4 regions of the Sphingobium salicis subsp. salicis genome follow, and region 3 is predicted to be linked to each of the others. Evidence: riboswitches for the same ligand, from Rfam matches in the RefSeq annotation. Region 3 holds a riboswitch; each other region holds the start of a gene.
What was found. Region 3 has a riboswitch for cobalamin ahead of VHN57_RS16630 (TonB-dependent receptor plug domain-containing protein). Riboswitches for the same ligand answer to the same signal wherever they lie in the genome.

Region 1: it holds a riboswitch for cobalamin, as region 3 does, so the genes downstream of both, VHN57_RS00355 (TonB-dependent receptor plug domain-containing protein) here and VHN57_RS16630 (TonB-dependent receptor plug domain-containing protein) in region 3, are expected to answer to the same signal.
Region 2: it holds a riboswitch for cobalamin, as region 3 does, so the genes downstream of both, cobW (cobalamin biosynthesis protein CobW) here and VHN57_RS16630 (TonB-dependent receptor plug domain-containing protein) in region 3, are expected to answer to the same signal.
Region 4: it holds a riboswitch for cobalamin, as region 3 does, so the genes downstream of both, VHN57_RS22365 (TonB-dependent receptor plug domain-containing protein) here and VHN57_RS16630 (TonB-dependent receptor plug domain-containing protein) in region 3, are expected to answer to the same signal.

Annotation. Positions count from the first base shown of each region.
Region 1 covers NZ_JAYRCS010000001.1:65,787-73,759, forward strand. The annotation lists gene VHN57_RS00350 (threonine ammonia-lyase) at 1-957, opposite strand, end outside; cobalamin riboswitch at 1,097-1,338, shown strand; gene VHN57_RS00355 (TonB-dependent receptor plug domain-containing protein) at 1,510-3,366, shown strand; gene VHN57_RS00360 (FecCD family ABC transporter permease) at 3,353-4,357, shown strand; gene VHN57_RS00365 (ABC transporter ATP-binding protein) at 4,351-5,124, shown strand; gene VHN57_RS00370 (penicillin-binding protein activator) at 5,162-6,367, opposite strand; gene rsmI (16S rRNA (cytidine(1402)-2'-O)-methyltransferase) at 6,379-7,236, shown strand; gene VHN57_RS00380 (YraN family protein) at 7,233-7,586, shown strand; gene gshB (glutathione synthase) at 7,620-7,973, shown strand, end outside.
Region 2 covers NZ_JAYRCS010000001.1:4,589,357-4,597,329, reverse strand. The annotation lists gene cobN (cobaltochelatase subunit CobN) at 1-1,085, opposite strand, end outside; gene cobW (cobalamin biosynthesis protein CobW) at 1,085-2,137, opposite strand; cobalamin riboswitch at 2,315-2,554, opposite strand; gene VHN57_RS22155 (Rieske (2Fe-2S) protein) at 2,585-2,962, opposite strand; gene maiA (maleylacetoacetate isomerase) at 2,959-3,603, opposite strand; gene fahA (fumarylacetoacetase) at 3,600-4,892, opposite strand; gene hmgA (homogentisate 1,2-dioxygenase) at 4,889-6,205, opposite strand; gene hppD (4-hydroxyphenylpyruvate dioxygenase) at 6,198-7,238, opposite strand; gene VHN57_RS22130 (amino acid aminotransferase) at 7,249-7,973, opposite strand, start outside.
Region 3 covers NZ_JAYRCS010000001.1:3,467,836-3,475,808, reverse strand. The annotation lists gene VHN57_RS16665 (hypothetical protein) at 1-210, opposite strand, end outside; gene VHN57_RS16660 (copper resistance protein CopC) at 840-1,235, opposite strand; gene VHN57_RS16655 (hypothetical protein) at 1,335-1,637, shown strand; gene VHN57_RS16650 (periplasmic heavy metal sensor) at 1,640-2,074, shown strand; gene VHN57_RS16645 (RNA polymerase sigma factor) at 2,071-2,646, shown strand; gene VHN57_RS16640 (copper resistance system multicopper oxidase) at 2,653-4,392, shown strand; gene VHN57_RS16635 (copper resistance protein B) at 4,389-5,249, shown strand; cobalamin riboswitch at 5,312-5,556, shown strand; gene VHN57_RS16630 (TonB-dependent receptor plug domain-containing protein) at 5,747-7,735, shown strand; gene VHN57_RS16625 (peptidase) at 7,738-7,973, shown strand, end outside.
Region 4 covers NZ_JAYRCS010000001.1:4,638,907-4,646,879, forward strand. The annotation lists gene VHN57_RS22345 (aminopeptidase P family protein) at 1-1,182, opposite strand, end outside; gene VHN57_RS22350 (S9 family peptidase) at 1,293-3,365, shown strand; gene VHN57_RS22355 (acyl-CoA thioesterase) at 3,365-3,763, shown strand; gene VHN57_RS22360 (ABC transporter substrate-binding protein) at 3,776-4,636, opposite strand; cobalamin riboswitch at 4,703-4,895, shown strand; gene VHN57_RS22365 (TonB-dependent receptor plug domain-containing protein) at 5,033-6,988, shown strand; gene VHN57_RS22370 (DUF1636 domain-containing protein) at 6,988-7,395, shown strand; gene cobT (nicotinate-nucleotide--dimethylbenzimidazole phosphoribosyltransferase) at 7,392-7,973, shown strand, end outside.

The sequences.
Region 1 (7,973 bases), 3.4 Mb from region 3:
CGCCGGATCGACATTGGCGCCGGAGATGACGAGGGCGGTGGCGCCGTCGGTGGGCGGGGCGAGGCCGGTCAGCATGGCCGCGAGGGCGACCGCGCCACCCGGTTCGACCACCAGCTTGAGCGTGGTGAAGGCGAAGCGCATCGCGTCGCGCACCTGATCGTCGCTGACGACCAGGCCGCCGGCCAGCAGGGCATGGTTGATCGGGAAGGTCAGCGCGCCGGGGCTGGGCGCCAGCAGCGCGTCGCAGATGCTGCGCGCGTCGGGCGAGACGCTTTCGCGCGTGCCGCTGGCGAGCGAGCGGGCGGTATCATCGAAACCGGCGGGTTCGACCGCATAGACGCTGATGTCCGGGCGGGCGGCCTTGACCGCCGTGGCCGTGCCCGCGACCAGGCCGCCACCACCGCAGCAGACGAGAATCTGCGTGAGGTCGGCGCCGGCGGCCTGCGCTTGCTCCAATATCTCCAGGCCGATCGTGCCCTGGCCGGCGATGATGAAGGGATCGTCGAAGGAGGGAACCAGCGTCGCGCCGCGTTCGGTGGCAAGGGCGGTGGCGATTTCCTCGCGGCTCTGGGTGAAGCGGTCATAGGGGACGACCTCGGCGCCCAGCGCGCGGGTGTTGGCGGTCTTGATCGCCGGCGCATCGGCCGGCATCACGATCGTGGCGGGAATGCTGAGCAGGCGCGCGGCAAAGGCGACGCCCTGGGCATGATTGCCCGAGGACCAGGCGACGACGCCCGCCGCGCGTTCCGCAGCGTTCAGTCGGGCGAGGCGGTTATAGGCGCCGCGGAACTTGAACGATCCGCTATGCTGGGCCCCCTCGAACTTCACCAGCACACGCCGGCCGCAGAGATCGTTCAGCGCGGCATTCTCGATCAGCGGGGTGCGGACCGCCGCCGGCGCGATCAGCCGCGCGGCATCGGCGACGTCGGCGGCAGTGATGGCAAGCGAATCGGACATGTCGGCTCCTTCGGTAAGAGGCCCCTGCATAGCCGCCCGCCGGCGCCGCGCAACGATCCGCCGGGGCGATCCTGGCCCGCTTGGCAGGGCTTGTGCTTTGGCTTATGGGGGCCGCGCGCCGGGGCGGTCAAAAGCCCCGGACGCGCATGATCGCGCCGGTGCCCGCAAGGGCTGAAAACGGGAATGCGGTGCGGGGGGCGAAGCCCTTCCAAATCCGCGGCTGTCCCTGCAACTGTAAGCGGTGAGCGCGATACGCAGGGTTCCCAAGCTCTTCAAAAGGGGAGAGCCGGAACCGGCCACTGGACCGACAGGTCCGGGAAGGCTGGCGCATCGTTGCCCTGACCCGCGAGCCAGGAGACCTGCCGGCGTCTGGTCGCTCTTGCCCTGGCCCAGGGGATGGCCATGGCGCGGTGTTTCCGTCGAGCGACGCCCATGGCGGCCGGGGCCGCATCGGTGCGTGGGGCGGGGCGCTGGCGTCTTCCCGATCCTCACGCAGCGACCGCTTGTGCGGACGCCCCGGTTCCAAATCGACGGACGCCGGGGGACGATAAAATGAAGACGTTGGGGATTTCGCTGATCGCGCTGCTGGCCGCTACGCCGGCACTGGCCCAGGATCTGGCACAGGATGACGATATCGTCGTCACCGCTTCGGGCATTGCGCAGCCGCGCGACGAGGTCGGCCAGGCGATCACGGTGATCGATGCCGACACGATCAGAACGCGCCAGGCGGTCGATGTCGTCGAACTGCTCGCCACCACGCCGGGCGTCCGTTTCAGCCGCAACGGCTCCACCGGCGGCGTGACCGGCGTGTCGCTGCGCGGGGCGGAGACGACCCAGACGCTGGTGCTGATCGACGGGGTCAAGGTCAACGACCCGAGCGGCATCGGCGACGGCTATGATTTCGGCCATTTGCTGACCGGCAATATCCGCCGGATCGAAGTGCTGCGCGGCTCCAACTCGGTGGTCTATGGCAGCCAGGCGATCGGCGGCGTGGTCAATGTGATGACCGGCGCGCCGAGCGAGGGTTTCGAGGTCAATGCCTCGGCCGATTATGGCTATAGCGACACGCTGAACGCCAAGGCCGATGTGTCGGGCACGCGCGGCGCGGTGTCGGGCGGGCTGGGCGTCGCCTATTTCAACACCGACGGCATTTCCTCGGTCGGCCGGTCGTTCGGCGGCGTGGAGAAGGATGGCTATGAGAATATCGCCACCAACGCCAAGCTGAAGATCGCCTTTTCCGACACGCTCAGCCTCGACCTGCGCGGCTATTATATCCATGCCGATCTCGACTATGACAGCTTCTTCGGCGCGCCGGCCGACAGCAGCGACGTCAGCAAGCTCGACCAATATGTCGGCTATGCCGGGATCAACCTGGCGCTGCTCGACGGCAAGCTGACCAACCGCGCTGCCGTCACCTGGATGCGCAACGATCGCGACTATTATTTCGTGCGCGGCACTGACCCGGACTATGGCTATTCGGGCACCAATCTGCGGTTCGAATATGAGGGCGTCTATGCCCCGGTGGATCAGGCCAAGCTGATCTTCGGCTATGAGCATGAGCGGCCGGACTATGAGTATTTCGGCTTTGGCGACATAGCGAGCGCGAAGGCGAACATCGACAGCGTCTATGCGCTGGCGGTGGTGAAGCCGCTTGCCGGCCTCGCCGTCACTGGTGGGCTGCGCCATGACGATCATAGCCAGTTCGGCGGCGCGACCACCTTTGGTGCCAACGCCAATTACACGCCGAACGCCGGCGCCACCAATATCCGCCTCTCCTATGGTGAGGGGTTCAAGGCGCCGTCCCTCTATCAGCTCTACGACACCTATAGCGGCAACAGCGCGCTGCGGCCGGAACGGTCGAAAAGCTATGATATCGGCTTCGACCAGAGCCTGGACGGGGACAAGGCGGTGCTGTCGCTGACCGCCTTCCGGCGCGATACCCGCAACCAGATCAATTATGATTATGCGACCTACACCTATGGCAATCTGGACCGGACCCGCGCCAAGGGCGTGGAAGCGACGCTGACGCTGAAGCCGGTCGAGGCGCTGACGGTGGCGGCATCTTACAGCTATGTCGATGCGCGCGACCGGTCGGGCGGGGCCACCGACGGCAATCGCCTGCCGCGCCGCGCCGCCAATGCGGTCAGCCTGTCGGCCGACTATCTCTGGTCCTTCGGCCTGTCGACCGGCGCGACGCTGACCATGGTCGGCGACAGCTATGACGACACGGCGAACACCCGCCGGCTCGACGGCTATGGGCTGGCCGGGCTGCGCGCGACCTTCCCCGTGGGCGACCATCTGGAAGTCTATGGCCGGATCGACAATCTGTTCGATGCGGATTACGCCACCGCCTATGGCTATGGCACCTATGGCCGGTCGGCCTATGGCGGCGTGCGTGTCCGCTTCTAAGGGGCGGCGGCATCCTCTGTTGCTGCCGGGGCTGATCGCCCTGCTGCTGGTCGCGGGCATCGCGTCGGTCGCGCTGGGATCGGTGACGATCGCGCCGGCGCGCATCCTGTCCGTGCTGGCGGGCGGCGGCGACATGGTGGCGCGGGCGATCGTCATCGACCTGCGCCTGCCGCGCATGGCGATCGGCCTGCTGGTCGGCGCCATGCTGGGCCTGTCGGGTGCGGCATTGCAGGGCTATCTGCGCAATCCGCTGGCCGAACCCGCCGTGCTGGGCGTGTCCAATGCGGCGGCGCTGGGGGCGGTGATCGCGCTTTATTTCGGCCTGTCCGAACTGCACCCGATGGCGTTGCCACTGCTGGCGATCGTCACCGCGCTGGCGGCGATCGGCGCGCTGTTCCTGCTTGCCGGGCCGTCGGAAAGCCCGTTGACGCTGATCCTGGCCGGCATTGCCGTCGCGACGCTGGCGGGGGCGGGAATCAGCCTGGCGCTGAACCTGTCGCCCAATCCCTTTGCCGCGATGGAGATTATGAGCTGGCTGATGGGGAGCCTGGAAAATCGCAGCATCGACCATCTGCTGCTGGCGCTGCCCTGCATCGCGGTCGGCGCGGCGCTGCTGCTTTATGACGGGCGCGCGCTCGATGCGCTGACCCTGGGCGAGGATGGCGCGCGGGCGCTGGGCGTCGACCTGTCGCGGGCGCGGCTGCGGCTGATGGCGGGGGTGGCGATCGGTGTCGGCGGCGCGGTGGCGGTGACCGGATCGATCGGCTTCGTCGGCCTGATCGTGCCGCATCTGGTGCGACCACTGACCGATCGATCGCCCTCCGCGCTGCTGTTGCCGTCGATGCTCGGCGGCGCGGTGCTGCTGACCCTGGCCGATATCGGCGTGCGCATCATCCCGACCAGCAGCGAATTGAAGCTGGGCGTGCTGACCGCGATCCTTGGCGTGCCGGTTTTCCTCATTCACCTGATGCGGGAGCGGCGGCTATGGTGACCCTGTCGACCGAGCAACTGGACGTCCGGCTAGGCCGCCATCTGGCGGTGTGCGGCGTCAATCTGACCATGGCGCCGGGGCAGTTGATCGGCGTGATCGGCCCCAATGGCGCGGGCAAGTCGACCCTGGTGCGGGCGCTGCTGGGGCTGGTGAAGCCGGCCGCCGGACGCGCGCTGCTGGACGGCACGCCGGTCGAGCGGCTGTCGCGCCAGGCGGTCGCGCGGTCCATCGCCTATCTGCCGCAGGGCCAGACCTTGCACTGGCCCCTGGCGGTAGAGCGGCTGGTGGCGCTGGGGCGCTTGCCGCATCTGGGGCCGCTGTCGCGCCTGACCGCCGACGATGAGGCGGCGATCGAGGATGCGATGGTCCGCGCCGATGTTACCGGCTTCAAGGGCCGGATCGCGACCGAGCTGTCGGGCGGCGAGCGGGCGCGGGTGCTGCTGGCGCGGGCGCTGGCGGTGGGGGCACCGGCGCTGATCGCCGACGAGCCGCTCGCGGCGCTCGACCCCGGCCACCAGATCGACGTGATGGCATTGCTGCGGGCGCAGGCGCAGGACGGGGCGCTGGTCGTCACCGTGCTGCATGACCTCGCCATGGCGGCGCGCTATTGCGACCGGCTGCTGCTGATGGATGGCGGCGCGCTGGTGGCGGACGGGGCGCCGATGGACGTGCTGACGCCGGAGCGGCTGGCATCCGTCTATGGCGTCGCCGCGCGGATCGACGTCAGCGACGGGCTGCCGCTGATCGTGCCGACGACGCGGGTCTGATTCGTAACGAAAAAGGGGGCCTTCCGGCCCCCTTTGCTTAATTGCCGAAGCCGCGTGGGGCGGGATCGACTACGTTGATCGTGCCGGCGCCGACCTCGCTCACTTCCAGCGCGCGTTCGGCGATGCCGTTGCGGTTGAAGCGGAAGGCGCCGTCGATGCCGGCAAAGCCGCCCGGATCGCGCAGGCGCGCGGTCGGGAAGGGCGCGCCCGGCTTCCAGTCCTGGGCGATCCGCACCGTCAGCAGCACCGCGTCATAGCCCATCGAGGACAGGCGGAACGGCGTGCTGCCGTACCGGGTGCGATATTTGGTCGCGAGCTGGCGATAGAGGCCGTCCGAAACGCTGGCATACCAGGCGCCGCGCAGCACGGGGCTGGCGGCCAGCGATTCTTCGGTATTCCAGATTTCGGTGCCGAGCAGACGGGCATTGGCGCCGCCATTCTTGCGCACGATCGGCGCGACCTGCAGCGCGACCCGGCCGCTGTCGGCGATCAGCAGTGCGTCATAGCTGGACGAGGCCTGCAATTTCTTGACCGCAGCGGTGATCGAGGCGGGGGTGCGGTCGAAGGTCTGCATCGACACGACGGTGCCGCCGGCCTGTTCGACCGCGCGCAGCAGCGCATTGCCGGCGCGCTCGCCATAGGTGCCGCGCGGCACCAGCGCGCCGAAATTGGACAGGCCCTTTTCACGGGCGAAGCCGATGACGCGCTCGATCGACTGGTTGGGCGTATAGCCCATCAGGAAGATGTTGCTGCCCGCGACGCTGGCGTCGTTGGAGAAGCTGATGACCGGGACATTGGCCTTGGCCGCGATCGGCCCGACGATGCGGGCATCGTCCGCCAGCAACGGACCCAGGATCAGGCGATTGCCGTCGGCCAGCGCCCGGTTGGCGGCGGCCGCCGCGCCGGTGGCGGTGTCATAGGTGGTGATGCGGACCTTGTCGGTCTTGATATCCATCAACGCCAGGGTGGTGGCGTTGGCGATCGATTGGCCCACGCCCGCATTGGGGCCGCTGGTCGGCACCAGCAGCGCGACGCGGTGGCGCGCAGTGTCGGTCGGCAGGCCCTGGGTCACTTCCGGGCCGGTCGGCTTGGCGGGGCCGGTGGGCTGGGCGGGGCCGGGGCCCTTGGGCACGATCGACTGACAGGCGGCAAGCATGATGGTGCTGGCAACGAACAGCAATCGCGCGCTGCGCTTCATCGCCGCGAACATGTTCGCTTGCCGGGGGGCATCCGTCTCTGTCATCTGGGATCCTTATGGAAACTATATTGGCATCCGGGCTTGAGCCCGGGCTTTACATCGTGGCGGGGCCGATCGGCAACCTTGGAGACCTTACGCCGCGCGCGGCCGAAGTCCTGCGGTTGGCCGACGTGGTCGCCGTGGAAGATACACGGGTCAGCGCAAGGCTGCTGCGCCATGCGGGATCGGATCGGCCGATGATTCCCTATCATGACCATAGCGCCGAAAATGTGCGGCAACGGCTGATCGAGCGGATGGCGAGCGAATCGGTGGCGCTGCTGTCGGACGCGGGGACGCCGCTGATTTCCGATCCGGGCTACAAGCTGGTGCGCGACGCGCGGGCGGCGGGGCGCAAGATCACGACCCTGCCGGGGCCGAGCGCGGCGATCGCGGCGCTGACCCTGTCGGGCCTGCCGACCGATCGGTTCCTGTTCATGGGCTTCCTGCCGAACAAGGCGAAGGCGCGCGGCGACGTGCTGGCCGAAGTGGTGGCGCTGCGCGCGACCCTGGTCTTCTACGAAAGCGGGCCGCGCCTGTCGGACAGTCTGGCGGCGATGGCGGCGGCACTGGGCGATCGCGAGGCGGCGGTCAGCCGTGAGATCAGCAAGACCTTCGAGGAGACGGCGACCGGCACGCTGACCGAGCTGTCCGCCCGCTATGCCGATGCCCCGCCCAAGGGCGAGATCGTCGTCATCGTCGGCCCGCCCGGCGAGGCGCCGCCGGCCAGCGCCGAGGATGCCGATGCGGCGCTGCGCGAGGCGCTGACCCGGCTGCCGGTATCGAAGGCGGCGGGCGAGGTGGCCAAGAAGCTGGGGCTCGACCGGCGGACGCTCTATGACCGGGCGAACGAACTCAAGGGAGAACGCGAGGCGTGAACCGCCAGCAGGCGGAGAAGCGCGGCCGGCAGGCCGAACGCATCGCCGCCTGGTGGCTGCGCCTCAAGGGTTGGCAGATTATCGGCCAGCGCCTGCGCACGCCCGCGGGCGAGGTCGACCTGGTCGCGCGCAAGGGGGCGATGCTGGCCTTTGTCGAGGTGAAGAGCCGCGCGACCGACGCCGAACTGGACGTCGCGATCGACCAGCGCCGACTGGCACGGGTGGCGGCGAGCGCCGAAATATTATGGCATCAACTGGCAAGACCCGGAGACGACATGCGAATTGACGTCATCCTCCTTGCGCCCGGCCGCCCGCCACGCCATCTGGCCAATGTCTGGCATGGGGGGTGATGAGCTGCCCCATCAATCAAGGGAAAGATGCGCATGACCGAACTCAACCCCCTGACCGTCGCCATGCAGATGGACCCGATGGAAGGGATCAGGATCGCCGGCGATTCGACCTTCCACATCATGCTGGCGGCGCAGGCGCGGGGGCATAAGCTCTATCATTATCTGGCGCCTGACCTGACCTATCGCGACGGCCGGGTGCTGGCCAAGGCGCGGCCGGTGAAGGTGCAGAAGGTCGAGGGCGACCATTATGCGCTGGGCGAGCCGGAGATGCTGGACCTGGGCCGCGACGTCGATGTCGTGTGGATGCGGCAGGATCCGCCCTTTGACCTGAGCTACATCACCGCCACCCATTTGCTGGAGCGGGTGCAGGAAGAGACTCTGGTGGTG
Region 2 (7,973 bases), 1.1 Mb from region 3:
ACGAAGGCGACCCGGTCGGGTGCGACGCGCGGCACGACGATGCCGCACTGGGTCCGCGCGTCGAACCGCTCAGCCGCCTTGAAGGCGACGGCGCGGGTGAAGAGGCGGCCGTCCACTTCGGGCAGGGCGACATTCATCGCCAGATCGCGCGGGCCAAGGCCACGGGCGGACCCGCGCCAGCTGCCTTCCTCGACCCCGGCAAAGGCGGTCTGCAGGATCGGGCAATCGGCCTGTTCCAAGATGCCCGGCACGCGCGGCTCGGACGACGACGAGGCGGCGAAGCTGGTCGCATTGACGATGATGTCGGGCGCGATGTCGGCCAGCAGCCCGCCAAGCCAGTCGCGCACGAAGGGTTCGCGCAACGCACGCACATGCACGGCGGCGACATTGAAGCCGCGCGCGCCAAGCGCCGCCACCATCGCATCGACCGCGCTCAGCGTGCCGGCCACCACCAGCGCGCGATAGAAGATCAGCAGCGCCACCGGCCGCCCCTCGACCCAGGTTGCGCGCAGTTCGGCTACGCCCGGCCGGTCATGGCCGGGTAGGTAGAGGCCGGCGTCAGCGATCGGCAGCGGATGGTCGGGCTCGCCCGCATCCGCGCCGGTCAGCCGGGCGGCGCAGCGCAGGAAGGACAAAGCATTGGCGGTGCCGCCCTGGCGCAGATAGTCCCGCAACTGCTCGCGCATCGCCGCCGGCACGGTGGAAGCACGATCCAGCGCCGGATCGCCCTCCCGCCCGTCGGCGATCGCGGCGAAGGCGATGCCCCGTTCGCGTGCGACCTGCGCAATCTCGTCCACGCCATAAGGCCAGTAGCTCTTGCCGCCGAGCAGGATGACGCAGACGAAGCGCGCCTTGGCGATCACCTTCTCGACATAGAGATCGACCGAATAGGGATGTTTGAGCTGCAACAGATTGGCCAGCCGCACGCTCGGCGCGTCATCGGGCAGGCGCGCGGCAGCGGCGGCGAAACAGGCCAGATCGCTGTCCGCCACGGTCAGGATGACGATGTCGCCGGGCGGCTGATCGAGGTCGATCGCCTCCTCGCCGTCGCTGATCGTTCCCGGCGTGGCGGACAGGAGATGCATCAGCCGAGCACGGCCTGGATGTCGGCCTCGATCGCGGCGCGGTCCAGCCCCTTCTGGCCGATCACCACCAGCTGGGTCCGGCGCGCCTCCCCCGCCTGCCAGGGGCGGTCGAAGAAATGCTGGATGCGCGGGCCGACCGCCTGCACCACCAGACGCATCGGCTTGCCGGCAACCGCGACCATGCCCTTGACGCGCAGCACGTCATGGGTGGCGATCAGCGCGGACAGCGCCTCCACCAGCGTGTCGGGATCGGCGACCGCAGCGCCGCCGACGACGAAGCTGTCGAAATCATTATGGTCATGATCCTCGCCCTCCGCCTCATGGTGCGAGGGGCGGGCGTCAAGATCATCCTCCGCCGCCGCGACGATGCCCAGCAGCGCGCCGATATCGACCGCACCATGAGCGGCGCGGACGATCTTCACGCCGGGCCGCGTCTCGGCATCGACCTGCGCCTCGACCGCGGCCAGCGTGTCGGCATCGACCAGGTCGCTCTTGTTCAGCACCACCATATCGGCACAGGCGAGCTGATCCTCGAACAATTCCTCCAGCGGGCTGTCATGGTCCAGATTGGGATCGGCGGCACGCGCGGCGGCCAGCGCCGCCTCGTCGGTGGCAAAGCGACCGGCGGCGACCGCATCGGCGTCGATCAGCGCGACGACGCCGTCCACCGTGGCGCGGGTGCGGATGTCGGGCCACTGGAAGGCCTTGACCAGCGGCTTGGGCAGCGCCAGGCCCGACGTCTCGATGATGATATGGTCGGGCGGGCTCGGCCGGTCGAGCAGCGCGGTCATGGTCGGCAGGAAATCGTCGGCCACGGTGCAGCAGATGCAGCCATTGGCCAGTTCGACAATATCCTCTTCCGGGCAGGCGGCGTCGTTGCAGCCCTTCACCAGTTCGCCATCGACGCCGACATCGCCAAATTCGTTGATGATGAGGGCGAGCCGGCGCCCCTTCGCATTTTCCAGCAGATGGCGGATCAGCGTGGTCTTGCCCGCGCCCAGAAAGCCGGTGATGACGGTGGTCGGAATCTTGGCAGATGCAGTGTTGGCCATGACAAATACTCGCGCGCCGGAGCAACCGGGGCGGGAGCGAACCGGGCGCGCACGCACGGCCGGCCCGCATCGCGGACGGGCGCTTGTTCGCCCGCAGATGCGTGACCGCGCGGCTCCAGCCGCCAACCTGTCGCTCAGACGGAACACCGTGCCCCGGCCATCCCCTGGACCAAAGCAAGAGCGACCTAAACGCCGGCAGGTCTCCTGGCTTGCGGGTCATAGCGGGAGGAACGGCCTTCCCAGGCCTCGCAGGATTTAGCGTCCGGCCCAGTGGCTGCCCTCCCGGCTGGGGAGGGCGCTGTTCATCACGCTCGCCGCTCACAGTTGCAGGGACAGCTGCGGACTTGGATGCCATGGCATCCGCACCGCCTTCCCATTTTAAGCCCCCGTGGGGGCACCGGCGCGATCATGTCGGGACGATGCGAAGCGCCGTCCCTGGGCCGGTTCCTAGTCGCTTTGGGCAGCGGTGACAATCCAGCCATCGGCGATGGCGAGTGGCCAGGGCGTGAGGCGCTGGCCGACGCACGCCCCGCCGACGCAGACACCATCGTCGCGGCGGAAAATGGCGCCGTGCCAGCTACAGCGGATATGGCTGCCATCCGGGGTCAGATAATCGTCCAGCTGCTGCGCCAGCGGCAGGCCGGCATGGGGGCATTGGTCGACAAAGCCGACGACATGATCGCCGGTGCGCACGGCAAAGCCATGGAAGCGGCCGGCGCGCATCTGCAGCACAAAATTGCGCGCCTTGCCGTCGGCGATTTGCGCGATCGGGCACAGGCGCACGCCCGCCGGCGTCGCGAACAGGCGCGTGTCGGCGTCGCTCATGCGTCGGCGTCGGGCTGGCGATCGGGGTGCGCGGCGGCAAAGGCGGGGAGCGCGCATGCCGCCGCGTCCACGGCGCACAGCCGCGGAAAGGGCGTCAGGTCGACGCCGAAGCGCCGGGCATTGTAGAGCTGAGGCACGATATGGCAGTCGGCGAAACTCGGGCCGTCCCCGAAGGCATGGGTGCTGCCGTGTCGGGCGACCAGTGTTTCGAGCGCGGCCAGCCCCTCGCCGGTCCAGCGCGCGATCCAGGCGCGGACCTGATCCTCGCTGGCACCAAAATCCTGCCGCAGCGCCTGCAACACGCGCAGATTGCCGAGTGGATGAATGTCGCAGGCAATGATGCCGGCCATGGCACGGACGATCGCGGCATCGCCGGGATCGGCGGGCAGCAAGGGCGGCTGCGGCCAGCGCGCCTCGATCCATTCCAGTATCGCGCCGCTCTGCGTCAGCACGGTGTCGCCATCGACCAGCGCGGGCACCAGCCCCTGCGGCGCCAGCGCCCGATAGTCGGGCGCGCGCTGCGCACCGCTGCGCAGGTCATGAGTGACCTGTGCATAGTCGACGCCCTTCAAGGCCAGCGCGATCCGCACGCGATAGCTCGCGCTCGATCGCCAATAGCCATGGAGGATAAGGTCGCTCATCGCGCCGGCACGACCATCGCGCGGCATTCGCCAAAGCCGATCGACACATGGCCGGGGGCGGACGCGGTGGCGCGCAATGTCACCTCGTCGCCATCCTCCAGGAAGCAGCGTGTCTCGCCCGACGGCAGCTCGATCGGCTCGCGCCCGCCGCTGCTGATCTCCATCAGGCTGCCATAGCCCTCGCGCGTAGGGGCGGAGATGGTGCCGCTGCCCAGCAAGTCGCCGGGCATCAGGTTGCAGCCATTGGAGGCATGATGGGTGACGATCTGGCTGACGGTCCAGTACATGTTGCTCGCCGGCCCCTGGCTGAGCCGCATCGGCGGCTGGCCTGCGTCGCGCATCGCCTGGGTGGAGAGATAGACTTCCAAGGTCAGCGCCAGCGCACCATGGGTCTGGTCATCGGCATCGCTGAGGTAAGGCAACGGCGCCGGGTCGCCTTCGGGCCGGGGCGGCTGGGCGATGCGGAACGGCGCCAGCGCCTCGGGCGTCACCACCCAGGGCGAAATGGTCGAATGGAAATTCTTGGCGAGGAACGGCCCGAGCGGCTGATATTCCCACGCCTGGAAATCGCGCGCCGACCAGTCGTTGAGCAGGCAGAAGCCGGCGACATGATCCGCCGCCTCGCTGATGGGGATCGGGCTGCCCAGATCATTGCCGGCGCCGATCCATACGCCCAGTTCCAGCTCATAGTCGAGCCGGGCGGTCGGGCCGACCACCGGCACATCGGCTTCGGGCGGCTTGCGCTGGCCGCGCGGGCGGACCAGTGGATCGCCCGACGGGCGGATCGAGGACGCCCGGCCATGATAGCCGATCGGCACATATTTATAATTGGGCAGCAGCGGATTGTCGGGCCGGAACTGGCGGCCGATATTGTTGGCGTGATGGATGCCGACATAGAAGTCGCTATAGTCGCCGATCCGCGCCGGCAGGTGCAGCATGCAGTCGGCGGCCCGGTGCAGCAGCGGCTCGACCGCCGGGCGATGCGCCGGGTCCGACAGTAAAATGCTGATCCGGCGGCGCAGGGCGACCCGCTCCGCCACCGGCAGCGCCATCAGCGCATTGAGCTGCCCTTCCAGCAGCGGCGCGCAATCGATCAGCCCGGCGCCGACGCAAGCGGCCAGGTCCAAAATGGCGTCGCCAATCGCGACACCGGCGCGCGGCGAAGCTCCTGCGGGCGAAAACAGGCCATAGGGCAGGTTCTGGATCGGGAAATCGCCATGATCCTGCGCGCTCGCAACCCAGCTGGTGCGGGCGGGATCATGGGTTTCGTCTATGTGCCAATAGCTCATGGGGTCTCGTTCATCGGGGGAAGCTGGGCCTTGCGGAAGCCGGACCAGCAATCATCATAATCGGGTTGCAGCAGCGGGCTTTCCATCGCCCAGCGCGTGGGGCGCAGCCCCATGCGGCTTTCGAACATGAAGGCCATGGTGTTGGCGATGCGCTGGGGCTGGAGGTCGGCGGCGATCGCCTTGTCATAGCTGGCGCGGTCGGGGCCATGGCTGACCATGCCATTGTGCAGCGACGCGCCGCCGGGCGCGAAGCCGCCCGCCTTGGCATCATATTCGCCATGGATCAGGCCCATCAGCTCGCTCATCACATTGCGATGGAACCAGGGCGGCCGGAATGTGTCCTCCGCCACCATCCAGCGCGGCGGGAAGATGACGAAATCGATATTGGCGGTCCCCGGCGTCTCGCTCGGCGAGGTCAGCACCGTGAAGATCGAGGGATCGGGATGGTCGAAACTGACCGTGTTGATCGTGTTGAAACGGGTCAGGTCATAGCGCAGCGGCGTCAGATTGCCGTGCCAGGCGACGACGTCGAACGGGCTATGGTCCAGCATGGTTGTCCACAGGCGGCCCATATACTTCTGCACCAGCGCATAGGGCCGCTCGACATCCTCATAGGCCGCGACCGGCGCCTCGAAATCGCGCGGGTTGGCCAGGCCATTGGCACCGATCGGCCCCAGATCGGGCAGGCGGAAGGGCGCGCCGTAATTTTCGCAGACATAGCCGCGCGCCGCGCCCTCGATCAGCTCGACCCGGAATCGAACCCCGCGCGGGATCAGCGCGACCTGCAATGGCGCGACGTCGATCACGCCCAGTTCGGTGACGATGCGCAGCGCCCCCTGCTGCGGCACGATCAGCATCTCGCCATCGGCGCAGACGAAGGCGCGGTCGATCATAGAGGCCGTCGCGGCATAGAGATGCACGGCGCAACCCTGTCCCGCCGCGACATCGCCATTGCCGGCATAGCTGGTGAGGCCGTCGATAAAATCAACGTCACCCTCAGGCAATGGCAGCGGGTTCCAGCGCAGCCGGTTGGGTGAGGGCGGCACTTCGTCGAACGGCGCGCTGCGCAGCAAGGCTGCAGCATCATAGGGCGCGAACGGCGGATGCGCCGCCGCTGGCCGCATGCGATAGAGCCAGCTGCGCCTGTTCTCCGCCCGCGGCGCGGTGAAGGCGGTACCGGACAATTGCTCGGCATAAAGGCCATAGGGCACGCGCTGGGGCGAATTGCGCCCCACCGGCAGTGCGCCGGCCACCGCCTCGGTCGAAAAATGATTGCCGAAGCCGCTCATCATCCGGGGCGGCGCGTCACTCATCGACGGTGATCACGCCGCGACGGATCTGGTCCAGCTCGATCGATTCATAGAGCGCCTGGAAATTGCCATTGCCAAAGCCTTCATTGCCCTTGCGCTGGATGATCTCGAAGAAGATCGGGCCGAACATCGTCTCGGTAAAGATCTGCAGCAAGATGCCCTCCTCGCCGACATTGCCGTCGATCAGAATGCGGTTGCGCTTCAGTCGTTCCAGATCCTCGCCATGGCCCGGCACGCGCTGGTCGACCAGTTCATAATAGGTCTCGATCGTGTCCTGCAGCCGCACCCCGCGCGCGCGCAGCCGCTCGACCGTGTCATAGATATTGGCGGTGGTCAGCGCGATATGCTGGATGCCCTCGCCATTATAGTCGCGGATGAACTCCTCGATCTGGCTCTTGTCGTCCTGGCTCTCGTTCAGGGGAATGCGGATCGCCTTGTCCGGCGCGATCATCGCCTGGCTGAACAGGCCGGTCGCCTTGCCCTTGATATCGAAATATTTCTGCTCCTCGAAGCCGAAGAGGGTGCGGTAAAATTCGCTCCACACCCGCATCTGGCCGCGCTTCACATTGTGGGTCAGATGGTCGAGCAGGTCGAGGCCGACATTGTTGCGCGCTTCGGCTTCCCGCCAGCCGGGAAACTCGGCCCAGTCGGCATAGGGATCGCCGCCATCGGGCATGAAATAGAGGTAGGAGCCGCCAATCCCCTGGATCACCGTGTCATTCTCGTCCGTCGGCTTGCCGCCATGGTCGAGCGCCCAGCGCAGCGCCGCATCGGGATCGGCGACGCGAAAGGCCATGGCGCTGGCCGAAGGGCCATGCTCGCCACGGAACGCAGCGACCCGCCCGGCATCGTCGCGGTTGAGCATCAGGTTGATCCGCCCCTGTTTGTAGCGGGTGATATTCTTGGTCGGGTGCCTGTGCGTCGCGGTGAAACCCAGCTGCTCGAACTGGGCCGCCATCTTCTCGGGCTCGGGCGAGGTGAATTCGACGAACTCGAAGCCGTTGAGGCCCAGCGGGTTGGCGGGATCGATGGTCATAACGGGTTCCTCAGGCAGAAGGCAGATGCGGCGAAAGGCCGGCAACGAAGGCGGGGATGGTGTCGAGCCGCAGCCCGGCGATGTTGATGCGGCCATTGCCGGCCATGTAGATGCCATGGTCGGCGCGCATCGCGGCGACGGCGGCGGCGCTGACCGGCAGCATCGCGAACATGCCGCGCTGGCCGGAAATGGCGGCAAGCTGCGGATGGGCGGCCGCCAGCGCTGTGCGCAGCGCATTGATGCGGGTGCGCATCTGGTCCAGCTCGCTCGTCCATTGCGCGCGCATCGCCGGGCGTTCCAGGATGGTGCGGACGATCGCCGCGCCATGATCGGGCGGCATCGACCAGATGCCGCGCGCCAGCGCGACGATGTTGGAGAAGGCGAGCGTGGTCAGCGCGGCATTCGCCCCCTGCACCCACAGCGCCCCCACCCGCTCGCGATAGAGGCCGAAATTCTTGTCGCAGCTATAGGCGACCAGCGCATCGGGCACGACGGCCAGCATCTGGCGCGTGGCAGCGGCGTCCGCCTCCAGCCCGTCGCCCAGCCCCTGATAGGCCAGGTCGATGAACGGGATCAGGCCGCGCGCCGCGCACAGATCGGCAATCGCCGCCCATTGGTCGGCGCTGAAATCGACGCCGGTCGGATTATGGCAGCAGCCATGGAGCAGCAGCACGTCGCCGGCCTGCGCCGCGGTCAGATCAGCCAGCATCGCGTCGAAATCGACCGCGCCGGCGC
Region 3 (7,973 bases):
TTGCATTTGATGGGTTTCACCGTTCGGCCAGGCGACGAGTTCCTGATCGTTGATGAAATCAATGGTGATGGCGTCCCCATTTTCGGAGGCATCCCATATAAGCGTTAGCCTGTCGCCCGGCTCCAACTCAAAGCATTCTGGCCATGGTTCGACCGATACATAAATCGGGCCTTCCTTGCGGTTTACGAAGCTATGTTGGGTCTGCGCCATGGGCAGGGCATAAAACGCCTATCGCCTGGTGCCAAGCGTCAGCTTGTCTCTGTTCTCTATCGTAAGCAGCCATTCCGCAATCCACCCAATTCCGCCCTTCCTTCTTTCTCCTCCGCGCTCTTCGCGGCTCCGCGCGAACAATGAGTCACGCGGAGCCGCGAAGAGCGCGGAGAAAGGGGTATGAAGAACTGGAAAGCAGTCTGGCGCTTAGCCACCCCATTCCGCCACCCCAGCGAAGACTGGGATTTCACTTCTTGTGATCTCTGCGAACGGCAGGGGATGTCCTTGAAGGGGCACATACCGCTAGCCGGCATGGCGCGATAGGGCGGTGCCCTACTCAACACCCTCTGTCCTACAGCGGCTTGCCGATATAAACTTCCGGTCGGTTCCTTGATATCGTCGACCCATTCTGTTTCCGCCGGTTTTTCCGGCCCGGCGCAAATTCCATATCGCGCACATGCGCAAACTTCCGAATGTTTCGCAGCCAATGCTTTGAAAAGTCTGGCGGTGATCCGATCGAATCATCGCCAAAGGGCGCCAATTTTCATCCCTCTGGTCAAGTTCGCGCACAAGGGAGCGGCGTTTTTGGGGCTTCGACGCCGGCAGCAAGGCCCGGCGGGGCGCTGTCTTCAGCGCACCTTGAAACTATATGTGCCGCTGACCGGCTGATGATCGTTGCCCATCACCGTCCATTGAAGATCATAGCTGCCGGTCGGCAGGGCGCGGGGCAGGGTGATGACCAGGCCCTTGCCGTCGGCGGCCGCGGCTGTGGTGAAGCCCTTGATCGGCATTGGCGGATGATCGGCCATGCCCGGCATGCCGGTCATGGTCAGGGTGATGCTGCTATGATCGGCCTGCAGCGCCTCGGAAAAGCCCAGGGTCAGCCGGGTCAGCTTGGCAACGCTGGCATTGGCGGCGGGACTGGCCGCAACGAGCTGCGGCCTGGCGAAGGCGGCGCCGGACAGGGCGGTGAGGGCAAAGGCTGCGGCGATCAGGGATTTTTTGAACAGGGGCAGGCGGGGCATAGATGTCTCCGGAAAATGCGCGTCTTGCAGGGGAATACGCATTGTCCTGTCGCATCCCTCACCCCTCACGCTATTTTGTGCGAGGGATGGGCCGGCCGGATGCGTATCGTCAGGCAGGACATGAAGGACGGAACGATGGACGATCTGGATGACATGCTGGCCGGGCTGCGCGACGCGCCGGCGGCGGCGCGCTTCGACGGGCTGGAGGAGGCGGTGATGCAGGGGCTGGACCGCCGCCGCGAACGCAGCGTCGCTCGGCGCAGCCTGATGCTGGCCGGCGTGATGGCGATCGGCATCGGCTGGATCGGCAGTAGCGTGCCCGCACAGCCGGCGCAGGCGGCGCCCGGCCCGCTGCTGATCGGCATGTCCGACTATGCGCCCTCGCGCCTGCTGGAGCGATAGGCATGGGCAAACGTTATTGGCTGGTGGCGCTGGTCGCCTTTGCCGCGGCGCTGGCCGCCGTGCTGGTTGCGCGCACCTGGCTCACGCCCGCGCCGCCGGTGGAGAATGAAGTTCATGCCCTGCTCCACGATCGGCTGACCTTGGACGCCGGCCAGAAACAGCGCATCGCCGATCTGGAAGCCGCCTTCGCCCAGCGCAAGGCGTCGCTCGACGCGGAAATGCGCGCCGACAATCAGCGGCTGGCCGCGGCGATCGCCGCCGAACATGGCTACGGCCCGCGCGTCGCCCAGGCGGTCGACCGGTCGCACCAGGCGATGGGGGAATTGCAGAAGGAAACATTGAAGCACATCTTCGCGATGCGCGGTGTGCTGCGGCCCGATCAGGCCGCGCTGTTCGACGCCGCCGTCGTCAAGGCGCTGACCCAGCCTGCCGGGTGATAGCCGACGATCCCGATGATGCCACGCTGGCGGCGCAGGCGCTGGCCGGGCGGCAGGCGGCCTATGGCGCGCTGATGCGGCGGCACCGCGATGCCGTCTATCGGCTGGCGCGTGGCCATGTCGGCGATGCCGACGCGGCAATGGACATCGTGCAGGAAAGCTTCGTCGCCGCCTTTGCCTCGCTCGCCCGCTATGATGGACGCAGGCCCTTTCGCGGCTGGATCGCGCGGATCACGATCAACAAATGCCATGACTGGGCGCGCCGCCGTGCGGTCCGTCGCTTCTTCAGCTTCGCCCGGCCGATCGAGGATGCCGCCCATGTCGCGGACGCCGCGCCCGATCCCGAGCAGGCGGCCCAGTCCCGCGGCGGCGTCGCCCGGATCGAGGCGGCAGTGGCGGCGCTGCCGGTGGCGCTGCGCGAGGTGGTTTTGCTGCGCGGGATCGAGGGCATGACCCAGGCCGAGGTCGCGCAGATATTGGGCGTCACCGAAAAGGCGGTGGAAACCCGCCTCTATCGCGCCCGCAAGCAATTGCAGGAGATGTTGAGGGAAAGCGACGCGGCGCGCGTATAGAGGGGCATGATCGATCTGCCCTCCCTCCCTCTCGACCGCCGCAGCCTGATCCGGGGGGGCGCCGCGCTTGCACTGGCGCAGGCCTTGCCCGGCTGGGCTGCCACCGGCACGCATGGCGCGGCCCAGGGCGCGCTGTCGGGCGAGACGATCGCGCTCGGCATCGGCGACGGGCATTTTGCGACCGGCGGCCGATCGGCCCATGCGATCAGCGTCAATGGCGGAACGCCCGCGCCGCTCATCCGCCTGCGCGAGGGGCAGAGTGTCAACATCGCCGTCACCAACCGGCTGAAAGAGGATAGTTCGATCCACTGGCACGGGCTGATCCTGCCCTTCCAGATGGATGGCGTGCCGGGCATCAGCTTCCCCGGTATCGCGCCGGGCGAAACCTTCACTTATCGCTTCCCGGTGCGGCAGGCCGGCACCTACTGGTATCACAGCCATTCCGGCATGCAGGAGGCGATGGGCCTTTATGGCCCGATCATCATCGATCCCGCCGGCGCCGATCCGGTGGCCTATGACCGGGAACATGTGATCCTGCTCGCCGACTGGAGCCCGGTTCATCCGCACAGGTTGCTGCAACGGCTCAAGCAGATGGGCGGTTATTATAACATGCAGCGCCAGACGCTGGCGGGGTTGCTGGCGGGGAAGGATCAGGGCCTCAAGGACCGGATCGACTGGGGCGCGATGCGCATGGACCCGACCGATATTTCCGACGTCACCGGCGCCACCTACAGTTATCTGGTGAACGGCATGGGCACAGCCGAAAACTGGACCGGCCTGTTCGCGCCGGGCGAGCGGGTCCGGCTGCGCATCATCAACGCGTCGGCAATGACCAATTTCAATATCCGCCTGCCCGGCCTGCCGATGACTATGGTCCAGTGCGACGGGCAGGATGTCCAGCCGGTCGAGACCGACGAGTTCCAGATCGGCATTGCCGAAACCTATGACGTGATCGTCCAGCCCGGCGAGGCGAAGCCCTATGCCCTGATTGCCGAGGCGATCGACCGGTCCGGCCTGGTCCGCGCCACGCTGGCGCCGCAGATCGGCATGGTCGCGCCGGTGCCCGATCGGCGCGCCCGGCCGCTGCTGGGCATGAAGGATATGGGCATGGACATGGGCGGCATGGATATGGGCCATGGCGGCGTGATCGACCTCAGCCAGCCGGCCAATGAAAGCATGTCCGGCCACAGCATGAAGATGCGCGACAAGTCGGTCGCGCCCAGCGTGAAAATGGGGCCGGGTGTCGCCACCCTGTCGCCGATGCCGGCCGATCGCACCGCCGACCGGCCGACGGGGCTGGAGCATGTCGACCATCGGGTGCTGACCTATGCCGATCTGCGGTCGCTGACGCCGAACACGGACCTGCGCACCCCGACCCGATCGCTCGACATCCACCTGACCGCGAACATGGAACGATATATGTGGTCGTTCGATGGGGTGAAGCTGTCGGAGGGGGCGGAGCCGATCGCCTTCCGTCATATGGAACGGGTGCGTGTGACGCTCATCAACGACACGATGATGCCCCATCCCATCCATCTGCACGGCCATTTCTTCGAACTGGTGACCGGCGAGGCGGCGCATAATCCGCGCAAGCATACGGTGAATGTGCTGCCGGGCGGCAAGGTCAGTTTCGACTTCACCGCCGATGCGCTGGGCGACTGGGCCTTCCACTGCCATATGCTGATGCACATGCATGCCGGGATGATGCGGGTCGTGACGGTGCGCCATGGGGAGGACGCGGCATGAAGCTGATCGCGCTCCTGCTGCTCGCCGCCGCTGCGCCGGTGCAGGCCCAGACCATGGACCATAGCCAGATGGACCATGGCGCGATGGGCCACAGTATGCCCACCACCGATGCTGCGATCCCACAGGGCACGGCCCCGCCGGTGCCGACCGATCATGCCGCCGACGCGCTCTATGACCCCGCTGCCATGGCCCGCGCCCGCGCGGCGATGATCGCGGAAGGGGGCGGCATGACCTATTCGCAATGGATGCTCGATCGGCTGGAACATCGCGCCGGCAAGGGCGCGGATGGCTATGCCTGGGAAGGCGAAGGCTGGATCGGCGGCGACATCAACCGCTTCGCGGTCAAGAGCGAAGGCGAGGGGACGGTCGGAGGATCGCTCGAACGGGCCGAACTGCAGGCGCTCTACAGCCGGGCGATCGACCCCTGGTTCAACCTGCAGGCGGGCGTGCGGCAGGATTTCGGCGAAGGGCCGGACCGCAGCTATGCGGTGATCGGCATCGATGGCCTGGCGCCCTACTGGTTCGAGGTCGGGGCCGAAGCCTTCCTGTCGACCAGGGGCGACGCCCATTTGCGGCTGGAGGCGAGCTATGACCAGCGCCTCACCCAGCGGCTGATCCTGCAGCCTGCCGCCGAGTTCAATCTGGCGGCGCAGGACGTGCCCGAACTGGGGATCGGCGCCGGCCCGTCCGATATCGAGCTGGGGCTGCGGCTGCGCTACGAAATTGCCCGCGAATTCGCCCCCTATGTCGGCGTGAACTGGGAACGCAAGCTGGGCGATACGGCGGATTATGCCCGTGCCGCCGGCGACAAGCCGTCGGCTACCAGCCTGGTGATCGGCCTGCGCGCCTGGTTCTGAGAGGCGCTTGCAGGCCGCCCGATATTCGATTATCGATCCCGCCGATCCCGCGCCGCACGGCATGGGATCATGATCGCGCCGGTGTCCCGAAAGGGGCTTAATAGGGAATGCGGTGCGGACGGGTGACCGTCCAAATCCGCAGCTGTCCCTGCAACTGTAAGCGGTGAGCGCGATGTACATGTGCGGACGGCAGAATGACCGATCCGCCAGCCACTGGGCCGGACGCTAAATCCTGCGAGGCCTGGGAAGGCCGTGCATCAAGCGATGACCCGTGAGCCAGGAGACCTGCCGGCGTCTGGTCGCTCTTGCCTTGGTCCAGGGGATGGCCGCGGCACGGTAACTTCCGTCTGAGCGACGAACGAGCGGCTGGGGCCGCTGCGACGACGCGCGTCGGTTGCCCTTGGGCGCCCGGCCGGCGCGTGTGTCGGACGTTCGCGCGCGTGCCGCTCGTGAAGGTTGCCCCCGCCCGTCGAACGCGGCGCCGGATGGGGGAATATATGAAGTCCAATATCGTTTCGCGGGCCGCTCTGGCCCTTTCGCTTGCCATCGCATCGCCGGCTTTCGCCGATGAAGGGGAAGGCGACAGCATCGTCGTCACCGGCACCAGCCTGGAAGAGACGCTGCCGCAGCAGCTGTCGCGCTATGGCCATGCCATCGAGATCGTCACCGACACGCAGATCCGCGATGCTGCCGCGATCGATACCGCCCGCGCGCTCGAAGCGGTGCCGGGCCTGTTCATCCGGTCGCAGTCCGGGCCGTTCAGCTATGTCGACATCGCGCTTCAGGGTTCGCGCACCAAGGATGTGCTGTGGACGATGGACGGCATTCGCCTGAACAACCGCCTCTATGGCGGCACGTCGCCCAATGACACCATGGCCGCCAGCATGATCGAGCGGATCGAGGTGCTGAAAGGCGGCGAAAGCCTGTTCTATGGCACCCAGGCGGCGGCCGGTGTCATCAATGTCGTCACCCGCGATTTCAGCGACGATCTGGGCGGCCAGGTCAATGCCAGCCTCGACAGCTTCGCCGGCACCAGCCTGGATGGCTATGTTCGCGGCGCGATCGGCCAGCATCGCTTCGTCGTCTGGGCCAATCGCAGCCAGTCGGACGGCTATCGCCCCTATGACGTGATGCAGCCCAGCGCGACCGATCGCGCGCGCGGCTATGATCTCTGGTCGGCGGGCATCAAATATCAATATGATATCGCGCCGGACCTGCGCCTCAACGCGCTCTACCAGCATACCAAGGCCGATCTCGACAATATCAGCGCGACCCGGACGAAGGAGAGCCGCAACGACCGCAACGAGGAAGTGGCCAGCCTGCGGCTCGACTATACCGGCGAGGATGGCGTGCAATTCTTCCTCAAAGGCTATTTCCACGACTGGAAGACTGCCTATGTCCAGATCCGCAATCCCGTGCCCGCCGGCCCGCCACAGGTCATCTACCCTGCCGGCACCTTCTGGGGCTATCAGGATTATGGTGGCAGCGCGGTGGTGCAGCTCAACATGCTGCGCGGCATCGACACGCTGATCGGCTATGATTTCCAGAGCTTCAACGGCCGCGACGACGTCCTGCTGATCGCGCCGACCGATGAACAGGTCCATGCCGGCATCTTCCAGCTGCGCACCAACGACGAATTGTCGAGCAAGGCGCGGATCGCGGCCGGCCTGCGCTACAACAAGGCGAAGGGATCGGAAAAGACGATCTGGAACGTCTCGGGTCGCTATGATGTCAGCGATGCGCTGTTCGTGGAGGCCAATGGCGGCACCTCCTTCGTGCTGCCCGACGCCTCGCAGCTTTATGGCAATGATCCCTGTTGCGAAGTCGGCAACCCGAACCTGAAGCCGGAGGAAAGCCTGAACCTCAACGCCGCGCTGGGCGGTGCGCTCGCCGGCGGGGCGATCCGCTGGAAGGCGACCTGGTTCAACCGGCGCATCACCGACCTGATCGACACCACCTATGATGATCCGGCCTTTCCGGAAGGCACCTATATCAACGTCAGCGACAAGGTGCGGGCCAGGGGCGCCGAACTGGAGCTGAACGCGAATTTGACCGGTGGCTGGGGCCTGTCGGCCAGCTACACCTGGTCGCGCGTCCGCAATCAGGGCAGTTCGGTGCAGCGCGATCGCAATCCGGAACAATATGGCCGCGCCGCGATCGTCTATGCGCCGGAAGCCAGCCGCTTCGGCGCCAATCTGTCGGCCAATTGGGTGGGCGATGTCTGGTCGACCGCATCGGGCTTTGGCCGGATGAACTATGGCAATTATGCTGTGGTCGATGCGGGCGCGCATCTGTGGCTGGATCAGGCGCGGCGCAACCGGTTCGGCATCAATGTCGAAAATCTGTTCGACCGCGATTACGCCTCCACCGGCTATCGCTCGGCGGTCAGCGATGCAGGAGTATTGGACGGCAGCAACAGCCGCTTCCTCTATTTCTACCGGGGCGTGCCGCGCACGCTGCGGGTCAGCTATGGCCTGAGCTTCTGACCATGATGCGGCCGGTCCTGCTGCTGCATCGCTGGCTGGGCATCCTCATCGGCGCCGTCATGACGCTGTGGTGCCTGTCCGGCTTCGTGATGCTCTATGTCGACTATCCGCGCCTGACACCGGCCGCGCAGCTTGGGGGGCTTACGCCCCTCAACCTGTCGGCTGAAAGGGCGGGGATATTGCCCGATGCCATGATGCTGTCCGTCGCGCGGATCGAGATGATGGCGGGGTGGCCCGT
Region 4 (7,973 bases), 1.2 Mb from region 3:
GACCAGATAGAAGCTGCCGGTCTCGATCGGGCGGTTGGTCTTTTCCTCGACGCGATAATGGACGACCGCGCCATTGGGGCCGGCGCCGCTGATCGTGTCGAAGGACAGATCCTCCAGCAGGCCGGTATCCTTGCGGAACGCTTCCAGCCGGTCCGAGGCGGAAAGTTCGGTCAGGCCGCCCTTGGGCGCTTCCACCGCGATCCAGTGGAGGAAGCGGCTCAGGGCCGCGCCATCGCGCGCCTGCGCCGCCTTGTGGCCGGCAATTTCGGTGTCGTTCTTGATTGCCTTGGGCAGCACGGCGGGGTCGCGCAGGCTGAGTATCTGGGCGCCGCCGGCGTCGAGCGCCTCGAAGATGGCGGCAACGGCGCGCTCGGGGTCGGCGACGACGGTCTTGCCCTTGAGGTCGGCGAGCGCATCGGCAAAGGCGGCGCGGTCATGGATGCGCACCGCATTGCCCAGATGCTTGGCAACCGCCTCGTCCATCTTCTCCGGCGCGACATAGAGGTCGGCGGTCGCATCTGCATGGACGATGGCATAGGCGAGCGCGACCGGGGTACGTTCGACATCCTTGCCGCGGATGTTGAAGGCCCAGGCGATCGAATCGAGCGCGGAGAGGACGGCAGCATCCGCCTTCTTCGACACCAGCCAGTCGGCGATGTCGGCGCGCTTCTCGGCCGCATTCTTGCCGGCATAGCGATCCTCATGGACCACCAGCTTGGCGTCGCTGGGCGCCGGGCGATCGGGCCAGACGGCATCGACGGGGTTGGTGTCGACCGCGACCAGCTCGGCACCCTTCTGGGCCAGCGCTTCGGTGGCCTGCTTCACCCAGGCGCGGGTGTGCAGCCAGGAATCATAGCCGATGTGCGCGCCCTCGATCGCATGGTCCTTCAACCAGGCGGCGATCGAGGTCTGCGGCACGCTTTCATATTGCCAATGGGCGCCATCCACCTGCTCGCGCACCTGCAGCGTGTAGCGGCCGTCGACGAAGATCGCGGCCTCCTCCGGCAGGACCACGGCGCTGCCGGCCGAACCCTGAAAACCGGTCAGCCAGGCGAGCCGCTGGGCATAGGCGCCGACATATTCGCTCATATGCTCGTCGGTCAGGGGGACCACGAAACCATCGAGCTTCTGGCGTACCAGCTGGGCGCGCAGGGCCTTCAGGCGATCTTCATAACTGGACATCGAACTTCCCTTGGATCATTCCGGCCTCTTGCGTTGGCCATAATGCCGACAACATAGAGGGGCCGGCGCGCTTATTCCAGCGCAGCCCCCGTCTGGACCATGGATAGTTAATGACCGATCAAATGCAGCCGCCCCTGTCCCCGCCGATCGCCGAACGCCGCCCGCACAGTTTCGCGCATCATGGCATCACGGTGGACGATCCTTACGCATGGCTGCGCGACCCCGGCTATCCCGACGTCAAGGACAAGGATGTGCTGGCCTATCTGGAGGCCGAAAACGCCTGGTTCGAGGGCGCGATGGCGCCGCACAAGCCCCTGCTCGACACGCTGTTCCACGAGATGAAGGGGCGCATCAAGGAAGATGACCAGTCGGTTCCGCAGAAGGATGGCGACTATATCTACTGGCGCGCCTTCGAGACCGGGGCGCAATATCGCAAATGGTATCGCAAGCCCGCAGCAGGCGGTGACGACCAGCTGATCCTGGACGAACCGGCGCTGGCGCAGGGCCATGACTATTTTCGTCTCGGCGCCATGTCGGTCAGCCCGGACGGCCGCTATCTGGCCTATGCCATCGACACCAATGGCTCCGAACGGTTCGAGGCGCGGATCAAGGATCTGTTTTCGGGTGAAATCCTGCCCGAAGTCATTCCCGACACATTGTCGTCGCTGGTGTGGACCAGCGATTCAAAGGGGCTGCTCTATGGCCTGGCCAATGAAAATTGGCGGACCGACAATGCGCGGCTGCACTGGCTGGGCCAGGATGTGGCGAGCGACGTCGAGCTGTTCCATGAGGATGATGAGGGCTTCCGCGTCTCGATCGGCCTCACCTCATCGGAAAAATGGATCGTCATCGCGACCGGCGACCATGTCACCAGCGAAGCCTGGCTGATCCCGGCCGACAATCCGACCGCGACGCCGCTGCTCGTCTCCGCGCGCAAGGCCGGCCGCGAATATGATGTCGATGAGCATGAGGGCACGCTCTACATCAAGACCAACGACACCCATCCCAATTTCCGGCTGGTGAAGGCATCGCTCGACGCGCCCGACCAGTGGGACGAAGTGATCGGCGCCGACGCCCATTTCTACCTGACCGACTTCACCCTGTTCAAGACCTTCTACGTCACTGAAGGACGGCAGGACGGGCTCGACCAGATCGAGCTGCGCGATTATGCGACCCATGCGGCAAAGCGCATTCCGTTCCCGGAAGCCAGCTATTCGGCGAGTCTCGACGACAATCCCGAATATGAGGTGACGAAGCTGCGCATCGGCTATGAATCGATGGTCACGCCCGACACCATCTATGATTATCATCTGGCAACGGGTGAGTTGGAGATACTCAAGGTCCAGGAAATTCCCTCGGGCTATGACGCCAGCCGCTACGCCACCGAGAGGCTGATGATCCCGGCGCGCGACGGCACGCAGATTCCGGTGTCGATCGTCTATCCCGCCGACTTCCCCCGCGATGGCAGCGCGCCGCTGCACCTTTATGGCTATGGCGCCTACGGTCTGGCGATGGAGCCGGGCTTTTCGACCAGCCGCCTGTCGCTGCTGGATCGCGGCTTTGCCTTTGCCATCGCCCATATTCGCGGCGGCGACGATATGGGCCAGCAATGGTATCTGGACGGCAAGCTCGACAAGCGCACCAACACCTTCACCGATTTCGTCGATGTCGCGAAGGGGCTGATCGATCTTGGCTATTCGGCCAAGGGCAGGATCAGCATTTCGGGCGGATCGGCCGGCGGCGAGCTGATGGGCGCGGTCATCAACTCCGATCCCGACCTGTGGGGCGCGGTGGTGGCGCATGTGCCGTTCGTCGATGTGCTCAACACCATGCTGGATGAGACGCTGCCACTGACGCCGGGCGAATGGCCCGAATGGGGCAATCCGATCGAGGATGAGGCCGCATTCCGCACCATCCAGTCCTATGATCCCTACACCCATGTCCGCGCGCAACATTATCCGCCGCTGATGGTGACCGCTGGCCTCAACGACCCGCGCGTCACCTATTGGGAGCCGGCGAAGTGGGTGGCGAAGCTGCGCGCCACCAAGACCGACAGCAATATCCTGCTGCTCAAGACCAATATGGGCGCGGGACATGGTGGCAAGTCCGGGCGGTTCGAGAGCCTGCACGAGACCGCCGAGGAATTTGCGTTCATCCTGTGGCAGCTGGGAGTGGAAGGCTGATGGCGTCGAGCTTCACCAAGCAATTCACCGCGCGGCCCGAGGATATCGATGTGCTGGGCCATGTGAACAATGCGGTGTGGGTGCAGTGGATGGAGCAATTGTCGGTCGAACATTGGATGACCGATGCCGACCCGGCCCATGTCGATGCCTATATCTGGGTCGTGACCCGGCATGAGGTCGATTATCGCGGCAACGTGACCGAGGGCGATGTCGTGTCGGGCCGCACCTGGATTCCGGAAGGACCGCGCGGCGCGCGGTTCGACCGGCTGATCGAGTTCACCGGACCGGACGGCAAGGTGAAGGTGTCTGCCAAATCCACCTGGGCGATGATCGACAAGGAAAGCGGCCGGCTGATGCGGGTGCCGGCCGAGGTAGCCGCCAACTTCATCGAGGGCTGAGCCGGCCCAGCTTCAGCGGGCGCTGACGGCCTGGGAGAGGGCGCGTGCCGCCTGTACATAGGCCGGTCCGCCGCACACGGTCCAGGCCTGGGGCAGGCTGATGCGCGCTATGTCGCGTAGCACGGGATGATGGAGCATTTCGGTGCCCTGGTCGGTGACGCGGTCGGTGGCGCTCTCGACGATCAGATAGTCTGGCCGTGCCGCGACCATCTCCTCCAGGCTGACCTGCGCGATCGCCGGCTTGCCCAAGTCGGCGGCCAGGTTGCGCAGGCCCGCCCGCGTCATCAGGCCGTCGACCAGCGTGCCGGTGCCGGTCATGTAGCCGCGCCGCTGATAATAGGCCGCGACTTTGGGCTTCGGCGCGCGGGGCAGGGCGGCAAGCTCCCGGTCCATCCGCGCGATCATCGCTTCGCCGCGGTCGGCATGGCCAGTCGCCTGCGCCACGGTGCGGATCGACGCGATGATATCGGCATAGCTGTCCGCGCTCTTGAGATCGACGGCGGGATAATGCTGGGCCTTGAGGATCGCGATCGCCGGATTGCGCCGTGCCGGCATGCCGATCACCAAGTCTGGATTGGTCGCCAAAATCTGCTCGGCCGATCCGTCGAGGATGGGCAGGCCCTTCGTTACGGCCGCCACCGCCGACATCTGCCGATCGCCGGCATTATGGGTCAGGCCGGCAATCTGGTCGCGATCGGCCAGCGCGACCAGCAATTGGTCGGCGCACAGGTTGAGCGACACGATCCGTTGCGGACGTTTGCTGGCACTGGCAGGCTGGCGCGCGGTAGCCGCCCATAATGTGGCGCCACCGACCAGGGCGATCATCAGGGCGATCATCCCCTTGCCGGGGCCGATGGGCGCAAAAATCCGCATGGCCATCTCCCTTAGCCCGCGCGCTCCGCCAGGCAAGGAAGATTGACGCTCCAGTCGGGCTCGCCTATCGCCCGGACTGCGACAGGTTCCCCGGCAGCGGGGATGAAAAGGGAATGGGGTTCAAGACCCCGGCTGCCCCTGCAACTGTGAGCGGCGAGCTTTTGTGCCACATGCCATTGGGACCGCAAGGTTCTGAGAAGGCGGCATGAATCAGCGATGACCCGCGAGCCAGGAGACCTGCCCATCGCGGTCGTCCTTCGCGCGGACAGGGTGTGCCGAGCGGACGGGGGTGAACCCGCGTGGCGACAGGTGGACCGCATAGGTGCGGGGACCATGTCGCGCCCGGCCGGGCACCGATATCGTCCCTGGGATGCGGTCCCTCGTCCGGGGGCTTATGTGTTCAAGTATCTGACTTTCTGTACTTTCCTTCTCTCCACCACCGCTTTCGCCGAAGAGGCGCAGCAGGCGCCGCCGCCCGATGCCGCGGCCGATGCCGGGGCATCCTCTATCCTCGTCACCGCGACCCGCCTCGCCACGCCGGTGGATCAGGTGCCGGCCTCCGTCACCGTGCTCGACAAGGCAGCGATCGACCGGGCCCAGGATCTGGGCGTCACCGAATTGCTGCTGCGCACGCCCGGCGTCAGCATCTCGCGCAATGGCGGCTATGGCACGGCGACGTCGCTGCGCATCCGCGGCGCGGAATCCGACCAGACCGTGGTGGTGATCGACGGGGTGAAGCTCAATGATCCCTCGTCGGCCGGCGGCGGCTATAATTTCGCCAATCTGCTGGTCGGCGATGCCTCGCGGATCGAAGTGCTGCGCGGCCCCCAGTCGACCCTGTGGGGCAGCCAGGCGATCGGCGGCGTCGTCAATGTCGTCACCGCCATGCCCGAAAAGGCGCTGGAGGGGAGTTTCGATGTCGAGGCGGGATCGCGCGACACCGTCAGTGCCCGCGCGGCGCTGGGCGGCAAGACCGGCCCGGTCAGCTGGCGGATCGGCGGCCAGAGTTTCACCACCGAGGGTATTTCCGCGATCAGCCCGGCCTTTGGCGGCAAGGAGAAGGACGGCTATACCAACCGCAGCGTCACCGGCCGGGTCGAGGTTGCGCTGGCGGACGGGATCAGCGCGGACCTGCGCGGCTATTATTCCGATGGCCATGTCGATTTCGACGCGACCAGCGCGGAAAGCCCCGCCTATGGCACCAATCGCGAATTTGTCGGCTATGCCGGCCTTAACGTCGCACTGCTCGACGGCCGCTTCCGCAACCGTTTCGGCTATGGCTATACCGACACCGATCGCGACAATTATGATCCGCGCAACCAGCGCAAGCAGACGTTCGACGCGGCGGGGCGCAACCAGCGGCTGGAATATCAGGGCAGCTTCGCGATCGCCGATGGCTGGACCGCGCTGTTCGGGGTGGAGAATGAGAATAGCCGCTTCCGCAGCGTGTCACCTTCGGCGTCGCTTTCGGTGCCGATTCCCGATCCGGCCCGCGGCAAGGCGGAGATCACCAGCGTCTATGGCCAGCTCAATGCCCAGCCGATTACGGGCCTGACCCTGACCGGCGGGCTGCGCTATGACGATCATAACCGCTATGGCGGTCGGACCCTTTTTTCCGCTGGTGGCGTCTGGGCGCTGCCGACCGGGACGGTGCTGCGCGCCAGCTATGGCGAGGGGTTCAAGGCGCCGACCCTCTATCAGCTCTTTTCCGAATATGGGAATCAGGCGCTCGATCCCGAACGCGCCCATGGCTGGGAAGCGGGCGCGGAGCAGCGTTTCTTTGGCGAGAAACTGCGACTGGGTGCGACCTGGTTTGATCGGACCACGACCGACCAGATCATCTATAATAGCTGTTCCTCCAGTTCGACCGATCCGCTCTGCTTCACGCCCGGCACCACCACCCGCCGTTATGGCTATTATCTCAATGTCGCGCGCGCCAAGGCGCATGGCATAGAGGCGCAGGCAGCGGTCGAGCCGGTCAAGGGGCTGACGATCGACGGCAATTATAGCTGGACCGTGGCGGAGGATCGTTCGGACGGCACCGCGAACGAAGGCAATTGGCTGCCGCGTCGGCCGCGGAACAGCGCCAATGGTTCGATCAGCTATGCCTGGCCCTTCGGCCTCACCACCGGCGCGGCGGTGCGCTGGTCCGGCCACAGCTATGACAATGCGGCCAACACCACCCGGCTGGACGATTATACACTGGTCGACCTGCGCGCCGAATATGCGTTCACCCCGGCGTTGCGCCTGTTCGCCCGCGTCGAGAATCTCTTCGACGAGAACTACATGACGGCCTATCGCTATGGCACGCTCGGCCGCAGCATCTATGCCGGCTTCCGGGGGCGCTTCTGATGCTGCGTCCCGTCGAACCCGGCCCCGCCATCGTCGCCTGCAATACCTGCCGTCATTCGGCCGAAGCGCGGGAGGATGAGGAGGGCGTGCGTGGCGGGGCACGGCTGGCGGAGGCGCTGCGCAGCGTGCAGGCCTCCGACCCGCGCTATGCCACCGTCGCGGTGCAGGACATGCCCTGCCTGTTCGCCTGCCAGGATCATTGCACCGTCCATCTGCGCGCGCCGGGCAAGGTCGGCTATGTCATGGGGCGGTTCACCCCGGATGCCGATGCGGCACGCGCGATCCTCGATTACGCCATTGCCTATGCCGCCAGCGAGCATGGCCGCGTCGCCTTTCGCGAATGGCCCGAAGGCGTGAAGGGCCATTTCATCACCCGTACCCCGCCGGAAGGATTTGTCGTCGAATGAGCTTCGCCTCGATCACCGATTTCGAAAATGCCCTGGCCAACCTGCCGCCGGCCGAGGAACTGGCGAGCGCGGCAGCACGCGCGCGGCAGGCCGAACTGACCAAGCCATTGGGGGCGCTCGGCCGGCTGGAGGATGTCGCGATCTTCATGGCAAGCTGGCAGGGGCGCGCGGTGCCGCGCCTGAAGCGGGCGCGTGCCGCGATCTTTGCCGGCAATCATGGCTTCACCGTCCACGGCGTCAGCGCCTATCCCGCCGCCGTGACCGCGCAGATGGTCGCCAATTTCGCCGCCGGCGGCGCGGCGATCAATGCCCTGGCCGGTGTCGCCGGGCTGGAACTGGCGGTGCGATCGATCGATCTGGACCGGCCAACGGCGGACTTCACCGTCGCGCCCGCCATGACCGACGAGGAGTGCCTGACCGCGCTGTCGATCGGCGCGGCGGCGGCCGAAGAGGATCTGGACCTGCTGGTCGTGGGCGAGATGGGGATCGGTAATTCGACCGCCGCCGCAGCCCTGAGCGCCCGCAGCTTCGGCGGAAAGGTCAGTGACTGGGTTGGTCCCGGTACGGGCGTCGATGGC